One region of the Streptomyces sp. NEAU-174 genome, then DNA from elsewhere that is predicted to be linked to it. Evidence: riboswitches for the same ligand, from Rfam matches in the RefSeq annotation. Region 1 holds a riboswitch; each other region holds the start of a gene.
The links. Region 1 has a riboswitch for cyclic di-AMP ahead of ACT2CW_RS44745 (LysM peptidoglycan-binding domain-containing protein). Riboswitches for the same ligand answer to the same signal wherever they lie in the genome.
Positions count from the first base shown of each region.

Region 2: linked by a shared signal. The riboswitch ahead of tgmA (putative ATP-grasp-modified RiPP) and the one ahead of ACT2CW_RS44745 (LysM peptidoglycan-binding domain-containing protein) in region 1 are both predicted to bind cyclic di-AMP.
Region 3: linked by a shared signal. The riboswitch ahead of ACT2CW_RS33740 (M23 family metallopeptidase) and the one ahead of ACT2CW_RS44745 (LysM peptidoglycan-binding domain-containing protein) in region 1 are both predicted to bind cyclic di-AMP.

Region 1 is NZ_JBQTCE010000024.1:94,800-101,775, reverse strand. It holds gene ACT2CW_RS44760 (sensor histidine kinase) at 1-8, opposite strand, end outside; gene ACT2CW_RS44755 (cytochrome P450 family protein) at 661-1,938, shown strand; gene ACT2CW_RS44750 (transglycosylase family protein) at 2,124-3,143, shown strand; cyclic di-AMP (ydaO/yuaA leader) riboswitch at 3,399-3,566, shown strand; gene ACT2CW_RS44745 (LysM peptidoglycan-binding domain-containing protein) at 3,573-4,259, shown strand; gene eno (phosphopyruvate hydratase) at 4,470-5,750, shown strand; gene ACT2CW_RS44735 (FtsB family cell division protein) at 5,855-6,337, shown strand; gene ACT2CW_RS44730 (DUF501 domain-containing protein) at 6,408-6,956, shown strand; gene ACT2CW_RS44725 (Ppx/GppA phosphatase family protein) at 6,953-6,976, shown strand, end outside.
Region 2 is NZ_JBQTCE010000003.1:300,659-307,634, forward strand. It holds gene ACT2CW_RS10665 (chitinase) at 1-668, shown strand, start outside; gene ACT2CW_RS10670 (ABC transporter substrate-binding protein) at 811-2,187, shown strand; gene ACT2CW_RS10675 (carbohydrate ABC transporter permease) at 2,201-3,118, shown strand; cyclic di-AMP (ydaO/yuaA leader) riboswitch at 3,368-3,524, shown strand; gene tgmA (putative ATP-grasp-modified RiPP) at 3,865-4,056, shown strand; gene tgmB (ATP-grasp ribosomal peptide maturase) at 4,065-5,003, shown strand; gene ACT2CW_RS10690 (glycosyl hydrolase) at 5,402-5,794, shown strand; gene ACT2CW_RS10695 (DedA family protein) at 5,761-6,498, opposite strand; gene ACT2CW_RS10700 (class I SAM-dependent methyltransferase) at 6,495-6,976, opposite strand, start outside.
Region 3 is NZ_JBQTCE010000013.1:269,677-276,652, reverse strand. It holds gene ACT2CW_RS33755 (DNA gyrase/topoisomerase IV subunit A) at 1-39, opposite strand, end outside; gene ACT2CW_RS33750 (M16 family metallopeptidase) at 355-1,725, shown strand; gene ACT2CW_RS33745 (M16 family metallopeptidase) at 1,746-3,128, shown strand; cyclic di-AMP (ydaO/yuaA leader) riboswitch at 3,413-3,577, shown strand; gene ACT2CW_RS33740 (M23 family metallopeptidase) at 3,592-4,386, shown strand; gene ACT2CW_RS33735 (GntR family transcriptional regulator) at 4,668-5,423, shown strand; gene ACT2CW_RS33730 (HPr family phosphocarrier protein) at 5,580-5,861, opposite strand; gene ACT2CW_RS33725 (bifunctional acetate--CoA ligase family protein/GNAT family N-acetyltransferase) at 6,051-6,976, shown strand, end outside.

The sequences.
Region 1 (6,976 bases):
TGCGTCATTGAGACTCTCTTTAAACGACTAGACCGCCAGGGACTTTAGGGAGGTGTGGTGCGTTATGCGTCTGGAATGGTCGGGGCGGCGGTAAGTCAGCGCCCGTACGGCGCCCGCGGGTTCCGGGGACATCGCACTCGTCTTGCCGACGGCAGCGCACAGGCGTCGGTGCGCCGGAACGGCTCCGTATGCCCGACTGGCGGCATAATGCTCCTCAGAGTGGGGATCCTCTCGGCGTGATGTGCCGGATCGCCGTGTGTCTTACGCGCCCTTGGCTCGCCTGGCAAGCGCGGTGATCGTATCACCGGTATCACTGGGCCCCGTGCATGTGCCCCAGTCCCATTCGTTCATCTGACGTCGTTTCAGCCACACCTCCAGTTCACCGCGTTGACCGACGTCAGGGCGGGTTCCGGCGGATCGTAACGGGGCGGCGCGGGCATCCGCCGAAGGGCGGCCCCAGCCATCAGATATCCGGGCATTCGACCCCGGCTGTGCATGGGTAGTGAAGGGTCTGTGGAGATGAATGGGGAATTCCGCTAGACATTCATCCCGGTCATGACTCACTTTTTCTCTTTGTTCTGCTTATTCCCTTATTTCTCTTGTCTGCGGTTACTTCCGACAGACCGGGGGAGAGCGGCCCCTCGCCGGTATCGTCGGGGGGTGTCGGAACAGCCCCGTGACAGCTCCGCTCCCACCCTCTTCACCTGGGAGTTCGCCAGCGATCCTTACCCCGCGTACGCCTGGCTACGCGACCACGCCCCGGTGCACCGGACCACGCTGCCCAGCGGTGTGGATGCCTGGCTGGTGACCCGTTACGCCGACGCCAGAAGGGCGCTGGCCGATCCGCGGCTCTCGAAGAACCCCCAGCGGCACAGTGCGGCGGCCCATGCCAAGGGCAAGGTGGGCATCCCGGGCGAACGCCGCGCCGAGCTGATGACACATCTGCTCAATATCGACCCTCCCGACCACACCCGGCTGCGGCGGCTGGTCTCGACGGCGTTCACGCCGCGCCGGGTGGCCGCGTTCGCCCCCCGGGTGCAAACGCTTACCGATCAGCTCATCGACGCCTTCGAAGAGAGAGGAGAGGCGGACCTCATCCATGAGTTCGCCTTCCCCCTCCCCATCTACGCCATCTGCGATCTGCTCGGGGTGCCGCGCGAGGACCAGGACGACTTCCGGGACTGGGCGGGCGCGATGATCCGGCACGGCGGCGGCCCGCGCGGCGGAGTCGCCCGCGCGGTGAAGAGGATCCGGGCGTATCTGGGCGCGCTGATCCACCGCAAGCGCTTGGAGCTCGCGGAGCGCGGGGAAGAAGAGGACGGGGAGGATCTGATCTCGGGGCTGATCCGGGCCAGCGACCACGGTGAGCACCTCACCGAGAACGAGGCCGCGGCCATGGCCTTCATCCTTCTCTTCGCCGGCTTCGAGACGACCGTCAATCTCATCGGCAACGGCGTCTACGCGCTGCTGCGCCATCCGGAGCAGCGCGCCCTGATGCGGCGGGCCCTGGAAGAAGGGGACGAGCGGCTGCTCGCCGCCGGGGTCGAGGAACTGCTCCGCTACGACGGACCCGTGGAGATCGCCACCTGGCGGTTCGCCACCGAGCCGCTCACCCTCGCCGGGCAGCACATCGCCGAGGGAGAGCCGGTGCTGGTGGTGCTCGCCGCGGCGGACCGGGACCCCGAGCGGTTCGCGGAGCCGGACGTCCTCGATCTCACCCGCCGGGACAATCAGCACCTCGGCTACGGCCACGGCATCCATTACTGTCTGGGCGCCCCGCTGGCCCGGCTGGAGGCCCGGACCGCGATCGCCACCCTGCTGCGGCGGCTCCCCGGGCTGCGGCTCGCGGAGGATCCGGACGATCTGCGGTGGCGCGGCGGGCTGATCATGCGCGGGCTGCGCACGCTTCCGGTGACCTGGAATTCCGCGGACGGCTGAGCCCCGCGAAACGGGCGGCCGAGAGCCCCAAGGCCCGTACGGGCGGACATAGGTGATGAATGATCAGCCGTGTGACCTTGGCGTGACCTGGGATACATCGCCTTGTGATGATCGAGTGCCCTCGCTATGTTCACCGGCAAACCTTGTCGCCATAGGGCCATAGCGCCATAGGAGAGGTCAATCGCATGCGTTCCGGTAATGGTCGACACCGTCGCCCCCGTCAGGCCCCGGCCATCATCGTCGCGGCGGGGGTCACGGGAGCGGGCCTCGCCATACCCCTCTTCGGGGCGGCCGGCGCACAGGCCGCCCAGACCGCCACCTGGGATCACGTCGCCGAGTGCGAGAGCGGCGGTATGTGGAGCGCCAACGAGGGCAACGGCTTCTACGGCGGGCTCCAGCTGACCCTCGACATGTGGAAGAAGTACGGCGGCACGGAGTACGCCCCGCGCCCCGACCTGGCCAGCCGCTCCCAGCAGATATCCGTCGCCGAGGCGATCCTGGGCGACCGCGGCCCCGACGCCTGGCCGAGCTGTGCGCTGGGCGCCGGGCTCACCGACGGCGGTGGCGCCCCCGATGTGGACCCCGGCAGCACGGCCACCTCGGACCCGGGGACGGGCCGCGGCGATGACGACCCGGGGGACCGGGGGCGGGACGGCTCCTCCTCGGACGCCGACCGTTCGGGGACGTCCGACGGCGCCGACGGGCCGGACGCGCCGGACGCGTCCGGGTCGGCCGAGGGTACGGAGGCGCCCCACACCTCCAAGTCCCCCGACGGGTTGGACGGCTCCGCCTCGGACGACCCGGCGGCGGACGATTCGGATGCGCACGATTCGGAGGCGGACGGCCCCTCGGGCTCGGACCGCCCCTCGGCGTCGGACGACTCCAGGACCCCCTCGGCCGACCCGTCGCCCTCCGGCCGCCACCGCGGCTCCCCGGACGCCGGGGAGGGGGCCGACGACGGCGACGCGGGGAGCGCACGGCCCTCCGGGCGCCATGCCTCGCGCGGCGCTTCGGACCGCGACGCGGGCTCCACGGACGACGATTACACTGTTCGCCCCGGTGACAACCTGTCAGGGATCGCCGAGCACCAGAATGTGTCCCGGGGTTGGGAAGGGCTCTACGAGTCCAACGAGGACCTCATCGGAACCGACCCCGATCTGATCATCCCTGGTCAGCGACTTGACCTCACCATCAGGGAGCAGTGATTCGGGGGGAATTGCCCGATCTGGACCCGGTGAGACATACATCTCGTCACATTTTCCGGGGCGCACCTCGTGTCCGATCCCTCCTCACCCGGCCCCACCTGCGCCGATGTGGGCCGGGTGAGATCAATTACAGCCCCATTCACTGCCCTTGGGGTGTTTGAACGTTCTTGGCAGGTGTGTTTAACGTCTTTCCGCTCGCCACCGCGGGCACCGTCGATCGTCACGCCGAATCCTGCCGGCGGTCGGGGGGAAGCCGACGCGTCAGCGCCGAAGGCAGGAGCGGGGGACCCAAGGTAGGTGCCGAGTGGCCTGTGGATACGGGCTTGTCGGCTAGGGGTGAAGCCGGGAGCGACCATCGCGACCGGCCGGGCAACTCACGTCCGAACCCGACAGCTCACCTCGTAGGCGTCGGTGAGGAAACGAACCAAAATGCTCAAGTCCAACGGGAAGCACCGCCGCCCCTCCAAGGCCACCCGTATCGCCGCGCTCACCGGTCTCGCCGGTGCCGCCGTGGCGGCACCGCTCATCGGGGCGACCTCCGCCTCCGCGGCCACCACCTCGCAGTGGGACCAGGTCGCGCAGTGCGAGTCCGGTGGCAACTGGTCGATCAACACCGGCAACGGCTACTTCGGCGGCTTGCAGTTCTCGAGCTCCACCTGGGCCGCCTACGGCGGCACGGCCTACGCCTCCACCGCGGACAAGGCCAGCAAGGCCCAGCAGATCCAGATCGCCGAGAAGGTCCTGGGCAGCCAGGGCAAGGGCGCCTGGCCGGTCTGCGGCAAGGGTCTGACCTCCGGCGGCAGCCCCTCCGCCCCGTCCGCGCCCTCCGGCTCGCAGGACCAGCCCTCGGCGACCACCAAGTCCGCCCCGGCCGCCCAGCCGGCGCAGCCGAAGGCCCAGCCGCGCACCGCGCCCGAGCACGCCGCGCGGCAGCAGACTCGTGGCCCGATCAAGAAGGGTGACGGCGAGTACAAGGTCAAGTCCGGCGACACCCTCGGCAAGATCGCCAAGGTTCACGACGTCAAGGGCGGCTGGAAGAAGCTCTTCGAGCTGAACAAGGACATCGTGGAGCAGGCCGACCTGATCTTCCCGGGCCAGCAGCTGCACCTCCGCTGAGCCACGGTCATGACGGGCCCCGGCCGGGCGTGCCGCCCCTATGGCGCGCCCGGCCGGGGCTTTCCCAATGCGCGGGAATTCTGGATTTTGATCCGGAATCCGGCGTTTTGTGTCGTGCCCCTGTCTCGTGGGGCGGGCGAACGCGGGGCGCAGCCCTCCCGGCCCGTTAGGCTCGTGCTGCTACCGCAGACCCATACGAAGGAGAACCTCGTGCCGTCCATCGACGTCGTCGTAGCTCGCGAGATCCTCGACTCGCGAGGCAACCCCACGGTCGAGGTCGAGGTCGGCCTCGACGACGGCAGCACCGGCCGTGCCGCCGTGCCGTCCGGCGCCTCCACCGGCGCCTTCGAGGCCCTCGAGCTCCGTGACGGCGACAAGAACCGCTACAGCGGCAAGGGCGTGGAGAAGGCCGTCCTCGCCGTGATCGAGCAGATCGGCCCCGAGCTGGTCGGCTATGACGCCACCGAGCAGCGGCTGATCGACCAGGCGATGTTCGACCTGGACGCCACCCCGGACAAGTCCTCGCTCGGTGCCAACGCGATCCTCGGCGTCTCCCTCGCCGTCGCGCACGCCGCCTCCGAGGCGTCCGACCTCCCCCTCTTCCGCTACCTCGGCGGCCCGAACGCCCATCTGCTGCCGGTGCCGATGATGAACATCCTCAACGGCGGGTCGCACGCCGACTCCAATGTGGACATCCAGGAGTTCATGATCGCCCCCGTGGGCGCGGAGTCCTTCTCCGAGGCCCTGCGCTGGGGGGCCGAGGTCTACCACACCCTGAAGTCGGTGCTGAAGGAGCGCGGTCTGTCCACCGGCCTCGGCGACGAGGGCGGCTTCGCGCCGAACCTCGGCTCCAACCGCGAGGCCCTCGACCTGATCCTCGAGGCGGTCAAGAAGGCCGGCTACCAGCCGGGCCAGGACATCGCGCTCGCGCTGGACGTCGCCGCCTCCGAGTTCTACAAGGACGGCGCGTACCAGTTCGAGGGCCAGTCCCGCTCCGCCGCCGAGATGACCTCGTACTACGCCGAGCTGGTCGCCGCGTACCCGCTGGTCTCCATCGAGGACCCGCTGAACGAGGAGGACTGGGACGGCTGGAAGACCATCACCGAGCAGCTCGGCGACAAGGTCCAGCTGGTCGGCGACGACCTCTTCGTCACCAACCCCGAGCGGCTGTCCCGCGGTATCGACAGCGACACCGCGAACGCCCTGCTGGTCAAGGTCAACCAGATCGGCTCGCTGACCGAGACCCTCGACGCGGTCGAGCTGGCCCAGCGCAACGGCTACAAGTGCATGATGTCGCACCGCTCCGGTGAGACCGAGGACGTCACCATCGCCGACCTGGCCGTCGCCACCAACTGCGGCCAGATCAAGACCGGTGCCCCGGCCCGCTCCGAGCGGGTGGCCAAGTACAACCAGCTGCTGCGCATCGAGGAGATCCTCGACGACGCCGCGGTGTACGCGGGCCGTTCCGCCTTCCCGCGCTTCAAGGGCTGAGCGGACACGTCTGACGCCCGTCCCCGGCCGTGGTCCCGTACCGTGGCCGGGGACGGCGTCGCTCGACGGCGTTACCCAAGCGAAGTCATCACCGGGGAGGCGACGTGCCGGCGGATCGGGAACGGTTCTCCACCGCGACCAGGCTCAAGGCGCTCGGCGAGCACGCCGCCGCCCGGGTCTACCGCGTGCGCACCAAGCGCCGCCGCGGCCGGCTGACCGGCCGGGCCGCCCTGCTCGCGCTGGTCGTCTGCTCCCTCGTCGTGGCGCTCGCCTATCCGATGCGGCAGTACATCTCCCAGCGCTCCGACATCGCCGAGCAGCGGCACGAGGCCCAGCGGGCCCGCGAGGACGTGAAGAAGCTGCGGGAGCGGAAGGCCCGGCTGCGCGACCCCGCCTACACCGAGCAGCAGGCCCGGGAGCGGCTGCACTTCCTGATGCCGGGGGAGACCGGCTACTCCGTGGTGGACGGCGCCGGCTCCACCGAGCACTCCACCGACCAGGGCGCGGCCGGCCGCCCCTGGTACACCAACCTCTGGGACGCCGTGGACACGGCGGACGCGGCGGGGGCGGGCGGCGCGCGCCGCTGAGGCGCCGCGCTCCGGCCGCCGGCCGCACCCGGCGTTCGAATCGAAACGAAGAAGAAGAGCTTTCCCACTCATGGATACGCCCCCGCCCCAGACGGAGCCCACCGCGCCCACCGACGCGGACATCCACGCCGTACGGGAGCAGCTGAACCGGGTGCCCCGGGGCCTGCGCGCCATCGCGCACCGCTGCCCCTGCGGCAATCCGGACGTCGTGGAGACCGCGCCGCGGCTCGAGGACGGTACGCCCTTCCCCACCCTCTACTACCTGACCTGTCCGCGCGCCGCGTCCGCGATCGGCACGCTGGAGGCCGAGGGCGTGATGAAGGAGATGACGGCCCGGCTGGGCACCGACCCAGAGCTGGCCGCCGCCTACCGCGCCGCCCACGAGGACTACATCGCGCGCCGCGACGCCGTCGAGGTGCTCCAGGGCTTCCCCAGCGCGGGCGGCATGCCGGACCGGGTGAAGTGCCTGCATGTGCTGGTGGCCCACTCCCTCGCGGCCGGCCCCGGGGTCAATCCGCTGGGGGACGAGGCGATCGCGATGCTGCCGGAGTGGTGGCGCAAGGGCCCGTGTGTGAGCCCCTGCCAGACCGAGGCCCCGGGCCGGGAGGAGAGCGCATGACCCGCGTCGCCGCCGTGGAC
Region 2 (6,976 bases), on a different contig from region 1:
TCTCCTTCGGCGGCTGGAGCGGTAACAAGCTGGGCGAGAAGTGCTCCTCCGCCTCCGCGCTCGCCGGCGCGTACCAGAAGGTCATCGACGCCTACAAGCTCAAGTCGATCGACATCGACATCGAATCGACCGAGTTCGAGAACGCGACGGTCCGCCAGCGCGTGATCGACGCGCTCAAGACGGTCAAGCAGAAGAACAGCGGCATCAAGGTGTACGTCACCTTCGGCACCACCACGTCCGGCCCCGACTCCAATGGCAAGGACCTGGTCAAGCGCGGCGCCACCGCCGGGCTCGACGTGGACGGCTGGACGGTCATGCCGTTCGACTTCGGCCAGGGCTCGATCGACATGGCGGCGGCCACCAAGTCCGCGGTGGACGGTCTGAAGAACACGGTGGCGAGCGCGTACGGCCTCTCCTCCGACGCCGCCTACCGCAAGGTCGGCTTCTCCTCGATGAACGGCAAGACCGATGTCGCGGGCGAGACGATATCCCTGAACAACTTCAAGGACATGGTCTCCTACGCCAAGAGCCACCACCTGGCCCGCGTCAGCTTCTGGTCGCTCAACCGCGACCGCAAGTGCGGCTCCGGCACGGACGGGGATGCGTGCAGCGGTATCGACCAGGGCACCTACGACTTCACCAAGGCGCTCGCGGGCTACACCGGCTGACACCGGACCGAGCCCCGCCCGCGCCGCGCGAGGTGGCGGGGCTCGATCAAGTGACCATCCAGGTCACGGGGATTGACCTTCCGTTGAAGCCGACCTTACGGTCAGCCCGCAGCCCACAGAGGCCAGCAAGGAGGTCGTGCCCGTGCGCCCCACCGCCCCACTGATCCTCGCCGCCACCCTCGCCGCCACCGCCGGACTCACATCCTGCGGTGGCGGTTCGGGCAGCGACCCGGACACCATCAAGGTCGCCTACAACCGCTCCACCGACAACAAGATCCGCTTCAAGGACAACCATCTCGCCGAGGTCAAGAAGCAGTTCGAGAAGGCCAACCCCGGCAAGAAGGTCAAGCTGATCCCGATCCAGGCGCAGGACAACGACTACGCCACCAAGGTCCAGCAGATGATGCGGTCCCCCAAGACCGCCCCGGACCTGGTCTACGAGGACACCTTCCGGATCAACTCCGACATCAAGGCGGGCTATCTGCGCCCCCTCGACGAGTATCTGGCCAAGTGGAAGACCTGGGACCAGTTCGTCGACACCGCGAAGGCCGCCGCCAAGGCCGAGGACGGCAAGACGTACGGCGTCCCGGACGGCACCGACACCCGGGGCCTGTGGTTCAACAAGGAGATCTTCGCCAAGGCCGGGCTGCCCGCCGACTGGTCCCCGAAGAACTGGAACGAGATCCTCGAGGCGGCGCGCACGATCAAGAAGAAGGTCCCCGGCGTCATCCCGCTCAACGTCTACACCGGCAAGGCCCCGGGCGAGACCTCCGTGATGCAGGGCTTCGAGATGCTGCTGTACGGCACGGGCGAGGCGGGCGGGAACCCACTCTACGACCCCGGCGCCAAGAAGTGGGTCACCGGCGGCAAGGGGTTCACCGACGCCCTCGGCTTCCTCAAGACCGTCTACTCCGAGAAGCTGGGCCCGGACATCTCCGACGCCCTCGACCCCAACGTCGGCACCACCGTCTACAGCGAATGGCTGCCCAAGGGCGAGCTGGCCATCGCCCTCGACGGCTCCTGGCTCGGCCAGAACTGGCTGAAGACCGGCGGCAAGCCGTGGCCCGAGTGGTCCAAGACCCTCGGCCAGGCCCCGATGCCCACGCAGCACGGCCAGGCGCCCGGCAAGGTCAGCATGTCCGGCGGCTGGACGTGGGCGATCACCGCGAAGTCCAAGAACCCCGATCTGGCCTGGAAGTTCATCCAGCAGCTCCAGACCAAGGACAACGCGGTCACCTGGGACATCGTCGACGCGCAGATCGCGGTCCGCAAGGACGTCGCGCAGGACCCGAAGTACACCTCGTCCATGCCCGGGATCACCTTCTTCACGGGCCTGGTGAAGAACACCCACTACCGGCCCACCACCCCCGTCTATCCGCAGGTCTCCACGGCGATCGGCGAGGCGATGGAGGCGGCGACCACGGGTGACTCCTCACCGGAGAAGGCCGCGAAGTCCTACGACGACCAGCTGAAGTCCATCGCCGACGGCGCCACGGTGGCGGCGGGCGGCCAGGGCTGAGGGCCGCCCCCCGATGGCAACCGCGACCAAGGTGGCGGCGGCCCCGACGGAGACCCCGGCCCGGCCGGGCCCCCGTCGCGGCCGCCCCCTGCGCTGGCTCCCGCTCGCCCCCGCCACCGTCATGCTGCTGCTCTTCCTCGGTGGCCCGATCGCCTACTGCGTCTATATCGCCTTCACGAACATGCAGCTCACGGGCGCGTCCTCCACGGACTTCGTGGGCCTGGACAACTTCCAGCGCGCCTTCGGGGACGACGACTTCCGTAACGCGGTCGTCCTCACCCTCGTCTTCACCCTGCTCTCCTCCCTCGTCGGCCAGAACACCCTCGGCCTAGCCCTGGCCGCCCTGATGCAGCGCGCCTCCCGGCCGGTGCGCACGCTCACCGGCTCGATCGTCATCGCGGCCTGGGTCGTCCCCGAGATCGTGGCGGGCTTCCTGCTGTACGCGTTCTTCCGCCGCGAGGGCACGCTCAACGCGCTGCTGGACTGGCTGGGCCTGCCGTCCCAGAACTGGCTCTACACCCTGCCCATCCTCGCCGTCTCCTTCGCCAACGTCTGGCGCGGCACGGCCTTCTCGATGCTCGTCTACTCCGCCGCGCTGTCGGAGATCCCCAAGGAGATCACCGAGGCCGCGGAGGTCGACGGCGCCGGCGGCCTCGGCCGCTTCTGGCACATCACCCTGCCGATGATCCGCCGCTCCATCGGCACCAATCTGATGCTGAACACCCTCCAGACGCTGTCGGTGTTCGGCCTCATCTGGGCCATGACCCGAGGCGGCCCGGGAAACCGCAGCCAGACCCTCCCGGTCTTCATGTACGACCAGGCGTTCAACAAGTCCCTCATCGGCTACGGCACGGCGGTGGCCCTGCTGTTGCTGCTGGTGGGTGCGTTGTTCTCGGTGGTGTACCTGCGGCTGATGCGCGAGGAGGTCTGAGCTCCCCGCTCGGCGGGGCACACGCCGGGCGGAACGTGATTGCCGACACACAACACACACATCCGCGCCCCTGTTGTCAGGCATGTCACACTTATCCATCCCGAACGTGACCGCGCCAGGAGCGAGTTCGCTCATGCCCACTTGTGAAGACCTTGTGTTCGAACCGAGGTCCCTCTAGCGTGCTCGGCGTTCGAGAAGCGAACACCACGTTGCCGGGCCGCCGAATCCTGCCCACCGGCGCCGCGGCAGCACGTCATCACACCGTCGGGCAGGAGTGGGGGACCCACTTGCGCCGTGCGGACAACACGTACCGGACGGCTAGGGGTGAAGCCGTGGAAGCACACGGCCGGGTGAATCTCCAACCCGAACCCGACAGCTCACCTCGCAGGCGTTCCGGAGTACGGAGCCACCCTGATGTCTGTCGTCGGACAACACCGCTCCCCATGCCCTCAAAGCGCCGCCCAGCGCCTCCTCGGCCGCGCCTCCCCTGTCGGCGCACCCCTCGCGTTTCCGGTTTCTCCACGCAGTGAGTGAAGAAGGCCGCCGACTGGTGTGACCTCAGCCGTATACCGGGGTCACTCATCCACGTACGAGCACGCGGCCGGTGCTGAGCCCTGCCTCCTCGGTGTGCGCGTTTGACGGGGCGGGGTCGCTGCCGGCTTGGCGGGCTCGGAAGCCAGTGCGGCCGTCTGCCGCTCAGCCAGCTCGGAACCCGCCGTGCCTTCCGTCAAACAGGAGGAGACATGTTGAAACCCTTCGCGTTGGACTACGCCCGCCCTGCCGCGCCCCCGCCCATCGTGATCCCTTACGCCTATGACCCCAGACGGCAGTGGAACGTCCTGCCCGACGGCCGCCCGGCCACCAGCGACCGCGCCTTGCTGCTGGCCGCGAGCACCACCTGCTCCACGGCAGGTTCCAAAACCCACTTCGACGACTGACGGGTCCCATGACGGTCCTCATACTGACCTGTGCCGAGGACGTGACCGCGGACATGGTGGTGTCGGCCCTGGACGACCGGGGCGTCCCGGTCGTACGCCTGGACCCTGCCGACCTCCCCGGCCGGGTCAGCCTGTCAGCGGAGTACGTCCAGGGCGACTTCCACGGTCACCTGTCGACCGGTGACCGGGTGGTGAGCATGACCGGACCGCGCTCTATATGGGTACGCAGACCCGGTCGCCCGGCCGCGCAAGCCACCCATCAGGCCGAATGGCTCACGGCCGAGTCCGAACACGCCCTGTACGGAACTCTGCACGCAACGGGCACGCGCTGGATGAATCACCCGGTCGCGGCCCAGCAGGCCCGCCGCAAACCCTGGCAGCTGCGTGTCGCCCACCACAGCGGCTTCGCGGTGCCCCCCACGCTGATCACCAGCTTCCCGCAGATCGCACGCGACTTCGCCGCCCGGTACCGGGATCTCGTCGTGAAGTCGATTTCGGGAGCACACCCCAGTGACCCACCGATGGCACTTCCCACCAGTCGTGTCGAGCCGGATGCCGACTTCGCAGGGGTGACAGCCGGCCCCACCCTTCTTCAACAGCGCGTACCCAAGCGTGCGGACATCCGGCTGACCTGTGTCGGAGACGAGTTGTTCGCCGCCCGGAAGTTGTCCGACCCCAAGGAGGTGGACGGGCGCTTCACCGACAACGGCGCCCTCTGGTCCCCGGCCCGCATACCTGACCGCATCGCGGGGGCCGTCCGTGCCTACGTGTCTCTCGCCCAACTCGCCTACGGCGCTTTCGATTTCGCCGAGGACGGTGACGGCACCTGGTGGTTCCTCGAGTGCAACCAGGGCGGGCAGTTCGGCTTCATCGAGCTGGAGACCGGCCAGCCCATCGCCGAGGCCGTCGCGGCCTGGTTGGCCAGTCGATCCACCCCTCCTCGGTAACGGCGGCCCGGAAGACCGCCCAGGCGGCAGGCGTGCAACGGATGGCCGGGCCGCTGGAGTGAGGGACCCGGCCGGGTCTCCGGGGGCGGCTCCCACGGCGGTGGTGGCGGGCCCTTCCCTCCGCACGCTCCGGTGCCCGACTCCCGGCTCATGTCCCTGTCTGTGGTCACACCCTCAGCTGTCCGCGGGGACGGCCGCGTTCCCAGAGCCGGAGGGCTTGGATTCGACGAACCTCCCCGTGCGCCCCGTCCGGCGGTCGTAGACGAACGCAAGGAGAGACGTCAACTGCTACTTCAGGCCATATCTGGCCGTACCGGTTGGGACCGGTCCCAACCGGCTCGCGATATACCCCGAACGTCGCCGAACGAGCGATTCACACAACCGGAAGGACACCAGACATGGGTACGCGCAACGCCCTCCTCGGGACCATCGCCGCAGCAGGGCTCACCGGAGCCATGCTCACCGCGGTGACTGCGGCTCCGGCTCAGGCCGCCGAAGGCTGCAACACCAACAACGCCAGGACGGTCGCGTCCGCCTCGACCCACTCCCGCGGCATCGAGCTGCGGTACAACGGGACATGCGCATGGGGCAGGATCTTCGGCTCCCCGGGTGACCTGGTGTGGGTGGACCGCAGCTACGACGGCGGCCGAACCTGGAGCCAGCTCAGCGTCACCAAGATCAACACCGGTGGTAGCAACCACACCGACGCGTTCAACAACAAGGGCAATCTCATGCGGGCCTGTGGCAAGGCCGGCAACTATCCGGATGTCGCCTGCACCATCTGGTGGTGACCCGGATCCCTCTCCCTGGCCCGTGGTGTCTGCTTCCGCAGCCACCACGGGCCCTGCGTATCACGCCGCCCCTTGGACCGGGGCCCGTCCGACAAAGGCTGTGTCCGCGTGCGGCCGTGGATCCTCGTCCATGCCAGTACGGCCCCGGCCGTCGCCGCCGCCGTCGCGGCGAGGACGGGACCGCCGAGGGTGATGGCGCGCTGAAGGGAGGCGGCGGCCGTATATCCGGTGCCTGCCTCGGCGGTGGCCCACAGCGACGCGGCCAGGGCGCTGTAGGGGGCGATGCGCCGGTAGGGCAGGCGTGCGGCGCCGACGAGATGGGGGGTGAGGGTGCGCAGGATCGGCAGGAACCGGGCCAGGAAGACCGCGTGGCCCCCGCGGCGGGCCATCAGTGCCTCGGCACGCCGCCATGCGGCGGCGGGGAGGCGGCGGCCGAGGCGTCCGGTGCGCAGGCGGTCGCCGAGGACCTTCCCGGTGCGGTGCGCGAGAAAGTCCCCCGCCACCACGGCGCACGCGGCGGTCGTCACCAGCGACGGAAGGTCGAGCCGCCCGGTGCGGGCCAGTGCGCCGGCGGTCAGCAACAGGGTGAGGGTGGGGATGAAGGCCCCGACCAGCAGGACGGATTCGGCGAGGACGGCCACGGCGACGATCGCGTAGGCACTCGCGGCGGGCACCTGGCCGAGGGTGTTGGCCAGGATGTTCACCGGTCTGCCGCTCCGATGGCGGCGGGCTGCGGGCGCGGGGGCGTGGGCATGGGCGTGGCGGCAGGCCGCTGGAGCCGCCACACCCTGGCGGGGGGCAGGTTGGCCCACACGGTCCGGCAGCCGCCCGCGTACCGGCGCCGGTAGCGGGCCAGGGTCTCCTCCGCCGCCCGGTGCCGACGGACCCGCGCACGGGACGCCAGCAGGGTGCGGGCCTGGCGGGTGCCCAGATAGGCGAAGTACGTCAGGACACCGCCCGGATGCAGCAGTTCCAGATACCGGTCCATGATCGCCTCGATGTCCCCGGGGGCGAAGTTGGCGAAGGGCAGGCCGGAGACGATCACGTCGTAGCGACAGTCCGTGTCCAGCTCCTCGACGCGGGCGGTATGGACCCGGACCCGCTCCGCGACGGCGGCATCGGCGGGTGCGACGGCGAGGTGGCGCAGCCGGTCGGCGAAGCGCGGGTTGGCCTCCACGACGT
Region 3 (6,976 bases), on a different contig from region 1:
GTCGTCCGGCGGCGGGGTCTTCGTGCGGCGGCGGGCCATCGCGCTTGGGGCTCCTTCAACTGCCGATGCGGGATCTGACGCGGACCATTGTGGCCCGGTCCACCGACAAGTGTGGAACGGGCCGGGGCGTGAGCGGCCCGGGCGGGCCCCGGAACCGCGCCCGGCGGCACCGCGCGAAGCCCCCGCGGAGGGGTCCGGATCCGGCGCCTGAGGGCCCGCGGAAACGGTTCGGGACCGCTCGGCGGGACGGGAGTGGACCGGAACTTCGCCAGATGTCCGTCCCCTTGCATACAGTGACAGAAGCGCTGCGCAAGCGGCTGGCACGCGCTCCATCACGCGATCGAAGGGACGTACATGCCCATGGGTCACACGGCCACGCAGCAGGCCGGCTCCGGCGGCTTGAAAGCGACTGAGCACCGCCTGGCCAATGGCCTGCGCGTGGTGCTCTCCGAGGACCATCTGACCCCGGTCGCCGCGGTCTGTCTGTGGTACGACGTCGGCTCGCGCCATGAGGTCAAGGGGCGCACCGGCCTGGCGCACCTCTTCGAGCACCTGATGTTCCAGGGCTCGGCGCAGGTCACCGGCAACGGCCACTTCGAGCTGGTGCAGGGGGCCGGCGGCTCGCTCAACGGCACGACCAGCTTCGAGCGCACCAACTACTTCGAGACCATGCCCGCCCACCAGGTCGAGCTCGCCCTGTGGCTGGAGGCCGACCGGATGGGGTCCCTCCTGACCGCGCTGGACGAGGAGAGCCTGGAGAACCAGCGCGACGTCGTCAAGAACGAGCGCCGCCAGCGGTACGACAACGTCCCGTACGGCACCGCCTTCGAGAAGCTCGTCGCCATGGCGTACCCCGAGGGCCACCCGTACCACCACACCCCGATCGGCTCCATGGCCGACCTGGACGCGGCCTCCCTGGAGGACGCGCGGGAGTTCTTCCGCACCTACTACGCCCCCAACAACGCCGTGCTGTCGATCGTCGGCGACATCGACCCCGAGCAGACGCTCGCCTGGATCGAGAAGTACTTCGGCTCCATCCCCTCCCACGAGGGCAAGCGGCCGCCGCGTGACGGCACGCTCCCGGAGGTGATCGGCGGTCAGCTGCGCGAGGTCGTGGAGGAGGAGGTCCCGGCCCGCGCCCTGATGGCCGCCTACCGGCTGCCACACGACGGCACCCGCGAGGCAGACGCCGCCGATCTGGCGCTGACCGTCCTCGGCGGCGGCGAGTCCTCCCGGCTCCACAACCGGCTGGTGCGCCGCGACCGCACCGCCGTGGCCGCCGGGTTCGGCCTGCTGCGGCTGTCGGGCGCCCCCTCGCTCGGCTGGCTGGACGTGAAGACCTCCGGCGGTGTCGAGGTGCCCGACATCGAGGCCGCCGTCGACGAGGAGCTGGCCCGCTTCGCCGAGGAGGGGCCGACCCCGCAGGAGATGGAGCGCGCCCAGGCGCAGATCGAGCGCGAGTGGCTGGACCGGCTGGCCACGGTCGGCGGCCGGGCCGACGAGCTCTGCCGTTACGCGGTGCTCTTCGGCGACCCGCAGCTGGCGCTGACCGCCGTGGAGCGGGTGCTCGACATCAGCCCCGAGGAGGTGCGGGCCGTGGCCGCGGCGCGGCTGCGCCCCGACAACCGCGCCGTGCTGGTCTACGAGCCCGTCCAGGGCGCCGAGGACGCAGCCGACACCGCCGAAGCCGCCGAGACCGACGCAGAAGGGGAGGCGGCCCAGTGAGCGACGCCGTCACCGCGACCATGACCTTCCACCCGCAGCCCAAGGGCGGCGCCCCCAGGCCGTGGGCGTTCCCCGCCCCCGAGCGCGGTGAGCTGCCCAACGGCCTCACCGTGCTGCGCTGCCACCGCCCCGGCCAGCAGGTCGTCGCCGTGGAGATCAACCTGGAGGCGCCGCTGGACGCCGAGCCGGCCGGGCTCGAAGGCGTCGCCACGATCATGGCGCGCGCCCTGTCGGAGGGCACCGACAAGCACGACGCCGAGGAGTTCGCCGCCGAGCTCGAGCGCTGCGGCGCCACGCTGGACGCCCACGCCGACCACGCCGGCGTCCGCGTCTCCCTGGAGGTCCCGGTCTCCCGGCTGCCCAAGGCGCTCGGTCTGGTGGCCGACGCGCTGCGCGCCCCCGCCTTCCCGGACGGCGAGGTCGAGCGGCTGGTGCGCAACCGGCTGGACGAGATCCCCCATGAGCTGGCCAACCCGGCCCGCCGCGCCTCGATGGCCCTCTCCGCGGAGCTCTTCCCGGCCGAGTCGCGGATGTCCCGGCCGCGCCAGGGCACCCAGGAGACCATCGAGGGCATCGACGCCGCGGCCGTGCGGGCCTTCTACGAGGCACATATCCGCCCCTCCACCGCCACCGCCGTCATCGTGGGCGACCTCGGCGGCGTCGACCTGGACCGGGCGCTCGCGGACACCCTCGGCGCCTGGACGGGCGGGGCGGGCGCGCCGCGCACGGCTCCGCCGATCGTCGCGGACGACACCGGCCGTGTGGTGATCGTCGACCGGCCGGGCGCGGTGCAGACCCAGCTGCTCATCGGGCGCGTGGGCGCCGACCGCCACGACCGGGTCTGGCCCGCGCAGGTGCTCGGCACGTACTGCCTGGGCGGCACCCTCACCTCCCGCCTCGACCGCGTGCTGCGCGAGGAGAAGGGCTACACCTACGGGGTGCGCGCCTTCGGCCAGGTGCTGCGCTCCGGGCCCCCGTCGCCCACGGGCGGCTCCTCGGGCGCCTCGATGCTGGCGATCAGCGGCTCGGTGGCCACCGAGGTCACCGGCCCCGCGCTGGACGACCTCTGGAAGGTGCTGCGCACGCTGAAGGAGCAGGGGCTGACCGACGACGAGCGCGATGTCGCGGTGCAGAACCTGGTGGGCGTCGCCCCGCTGAAGTACGAGACGGCGGCGTCCGTCGCGAACACCCTCGCGGACCAGGTCGAGCAGCATCTTCCGGACGACTTCCAGGCGCAGTTGTACGCCCGGCTGGCGGAGACCGGCACGGTGGAGGCCACCGCCGCGGTGGTGAGCGCCTTCCCGGCGGACCGGCTGGTCACGGTGCTGGTCGGGGACGCCTCGGCGATCGAGGAGCCGGTCCGGGCGCTGGGCATCGGCGAGGTCAGCGTCATCTCCAACTGAGGCGGGGAGAGTTGGCCGGATCCGTGCGCTGAACCACCGGTCCGGCCGACTCGCTGACGGTCCCGCGGACGGTCCGGTGGGCCTCCGGTCCATGAGCCGGCGGCGGAGGGACCCCGGCCCCGGAAGGGCGCCGGAGTCCATCCGACATGCCCGATTTATAGGATTGACTGCTTGTTTGGTTTGTGGGGAGAGCAACAAAAAACCGGAACCGTTTGGTGATCGAAAGCGAGCCCGTTTAGCGTCAGTCCGGCTGTTCGCCAGCGACCCGCCGCACCCGCGGCACCGGACAGTCATCGCCGAGTCCCCGTACGGCGCAAGCCAGGGGAGCCGGGGACCCAACACGTCCCCAGGGGTGAATCGGGCGCCTTCCCCGGCCGGGGGAGGGGTCCGTAGGAGACCTTCCTGCTCCGAACCCGTCAGCTAACCCGGTAGGCGAGAAGGAAGGAAAGGAGTGCGCCTCAGTATGGCGTCCACCCGCACTGCCACCGGGAAGCACCGCCGCACCACCAAGGTCAACATCCGCACGAGCGCCAACGTCGTGGGCATCACGACCGTCGCCTCGGGTGTGGTCGCCGGGATCACCGGACAGGCGTTCGCGGCCGACGGGGCCCCCGATCCCCAGCAGACCGGTCTGACCCAGGCGATCGTGATCGGCGACGGGATCGCGGACCACATCGAGGCCCAGGCGCAGTCCCAGGAGACCGCCGCCGAGCAGGCCGCCGCCAAGGCCAAGGCAGAGGCGATCGCCCGCCAGGAGGCCGCCAGGAAGGCGGAGGCCGCGGCGAAGAAGGCCAAGGCCGAGCGCGAGGCCAAGGAGCGCGCGGCGCGCGAGGCCGAGCGCAAGCGCCTCAACACCTTCGTGTCGCCGATCAGCGGCTCCTACGTCTCCACCGGCTACCAGGCGTCCAGCGGGCTGTGGTCCTCCGGCACCCACACCGGTATCGACTTCCACGCCTCCACCGGCACCACGGTGCACTCCGTGGGCATGGGCGAGATCGTCGAGGCGGGCTGGGGCGGCTCCTACGGCAACAATGTCGTCATCAAGATGAACGACGGCACGTACACCCAGTACGGCCACCTGTCGTCGATCAGCGTCTCGGTCGGCCAGAAGGTCACCCCCGGCCAGCAGATCGGCCTGTCGGGCGCCACCGGGAACGTCACCGGACCGCATCTGCACTTCGAGGCCCGCACCAGCCCGGACTACGGCTCGGACATGGACCCGCTGTCGTACCTGCGTAACCACGGCGTCAACGTCTGACGCACGGCGTCAACGTCTGACCCGTCGCGCGTCCGGCGCGAACGCCGCGCGGGTCCCACGATCCCGGGATCCCGGGATTCCGAGACCCCGTGAGACTTCCGAGAAGGCCCCGTCCGCCGGACGGGGCCTTCGGCGTGCCACCGCCCGGCTGACCAAAAAATATCCATGAAATGCTTCCCGCCATCGGAAATGGCGGCCGCGTGGAATAGAGTCTGTCAACGCGCGTTCCATGGTTAGTTTCGCGGGCGTTAAGGCGGAGGTTCGACAATGCGGGACCGTAAATGAGCGGGGATACGAACGCGGTCCAGGGCGGTCGCCGGATTTCGGCACACGCGATCTGCGCGGCGATTCGCGACGACATCGTCTCCGGTGCGTATCAGCCCGGCAGCCGCCTCACCGAGGAACTGCTCGCCCGGCGCTACGGCGTCTCCCGGGTGCCGGTCCGCGAGGCCCTGCGCACCCTGGAGTCCGAGGGCTTTGTGACCACCCGGCGGCACGCGGGGGCCTGCGTCGCCCAGCCCTCCGAGCGCGAGGCGGCCGATCTGCTGGACATCCGCGCGCTGCTGGAGCCGCTGGGCGCCGCACGGGCCGCACAGCGCCGCACCGAGGCCCATCTGAAGGTGCTGCGCGGACTGGTCCGGCTCGGCCGGGAGCGGGCCCAGGGCGGTCAGCTCGGCGAACTGCGGCCGCTGGGCGACTGGTTCCACGAGACGCTCGCCCAGGCGTCCGGCAGCCCGAGCCTGGCCGCGCTGCTCGTCCAGCTGCGCCGTAAGACCGCGTGGGTGTACGCGGCCGCTCCCGGCCCGCGGCCCGCGCCCCCCGAGGGCGCCGTGCGCCCCGACCCGGCCGCGCGGGCCATGGAGTCCTGGGCGGAGCACGGCGCGCTGGTGGACGCGGTGGCGCGCGGCGACGCCGACCGCGCGCGGGCGCTCGCCACCGCGCACACCGAGCGCGCGCTGTCGGAATACCGGCTGCGCCGCCCGATTCCGGTGAGGACTTCGAAACATTCCGTCAACACGGCGAGCGGCCGGAATTAACAGAGCTCCCGTATACAACTCTTGGGAATTCTGTACGCGGAAACATGAAAACGGCGGGGCTGCGGTGACCATTACGGCCACCGCGGCCCCGCCGTGCCGAATCCCTGAAATCACTCCGGGAATCACCAGGGAATTCCAGGCAGGGCTCGCCCGGGGTCAGACGGTCTCGGGAAGCTCCTCGAGCCCCTCCGCCACCAGCTTCGCCAGACGGTCGAGCGCCACCTCGGCGTCGTCCGCGTCGGAAGCGAGGACGACCTCCTCGCCGCCCTGCGCGCCCAGGCCGAGCACGGCCAGCATGGAGGCGGCGTTGACCGGGGTGCCGTCGCCCTTGGCGATCGTGATGGGGACGCCGGCGGCGGTGGCCGCCCGGACGAAGATCGACGCAGGGCGGGCGTGCAGGCCCTCGGCCCAGCCGATGGTGACGCGGCGCTCAGCCATGGTGTTGCCCTTCAGGTGTGACGGTGGTGTTGTCTAGACCAAAATCATACGGTGTCCGGATTCACCCGAACGATGTCCGAGTGAGCCCGGCCATGCCCGGACTGGCCCGACACGGACCTTCCCCCGACACTTGGCCCCGACGCAAGGGTGTCCACCATCCGGACCGGGCGGGCCCGTACCCTGGCTCCCATGCGGAGCCCGTCGGACCATCACGCCTACCCGACCCACTGGGAAGCCGATGTGGTGCTCCGGGACGGCGGCACGGCGCAGATCCGTCCCATCACCACCGATGACGCCCAGCGGCTGGTCAGCTTCTACGAGCGGGTCTCGGACGAGTCGAAGTACTACCGCTTCTTCGCGCCCTACCCCCGTCTCTCCGATCGCGATGTCCACCGCTTCACCCACCACGACTACGTCGACCGGGTGGGCCTGGCGGCCATCGTGGGGGATGAGTTCATCGCCACCGTTCGGTACGACCGCATCGACGGCCGGGGGATGCCCGCCGCGGCCCCCGCCGACGAGGCCGAGGTCGCCTTCCTCGTCCAGGACGCCCACCAGGGCCGTGGGGTGGCCTCCGCGCTCCTCGAACACATCGCCGCCGTGGCACGCGAACGGGGCATCCGGCGGTTCGCCGCCGAGGTGCTGCCCGCCAACAACAAGATGATCAAGGTGTTCACGGACGCGGGCTACACCCAGAAGCGCAGCTTCGAGGACGGGGTCGTCCGCCTCGAGTTCGACCTCGAACCCACCGACCGCTCCCTGGCCGTCATGCGCGCCCGTGAGCAGCGCGCCGAGGCGCGCTCCGTCCAGCGGCTGCTCGCGCCCGGCTCCGTGGCCGTCATCGGCACCAGCCGCACGCCCGGCGGTGTCGGCCGCACCGTGCTGCGCAACCTCCTGGACGGCGGCTTCACCGGGCGCGTCCACGCCGTCAACCACGCCTTCCCCGACGACATGACGCGCCTGGAGCCCGAGGGCGTCCCGGCCCACCGCTCGCTGCGCGCCATAGAGGAGCCCGTGGACCTGGCCGTCGTCGCCGTCCCCGCCGAGCGGGTGCCCGCCGTCGTGGCCGAATGCGGCGACCACGGCGTCCAGGGGCTCGTCGTGCTCTCCGCCGG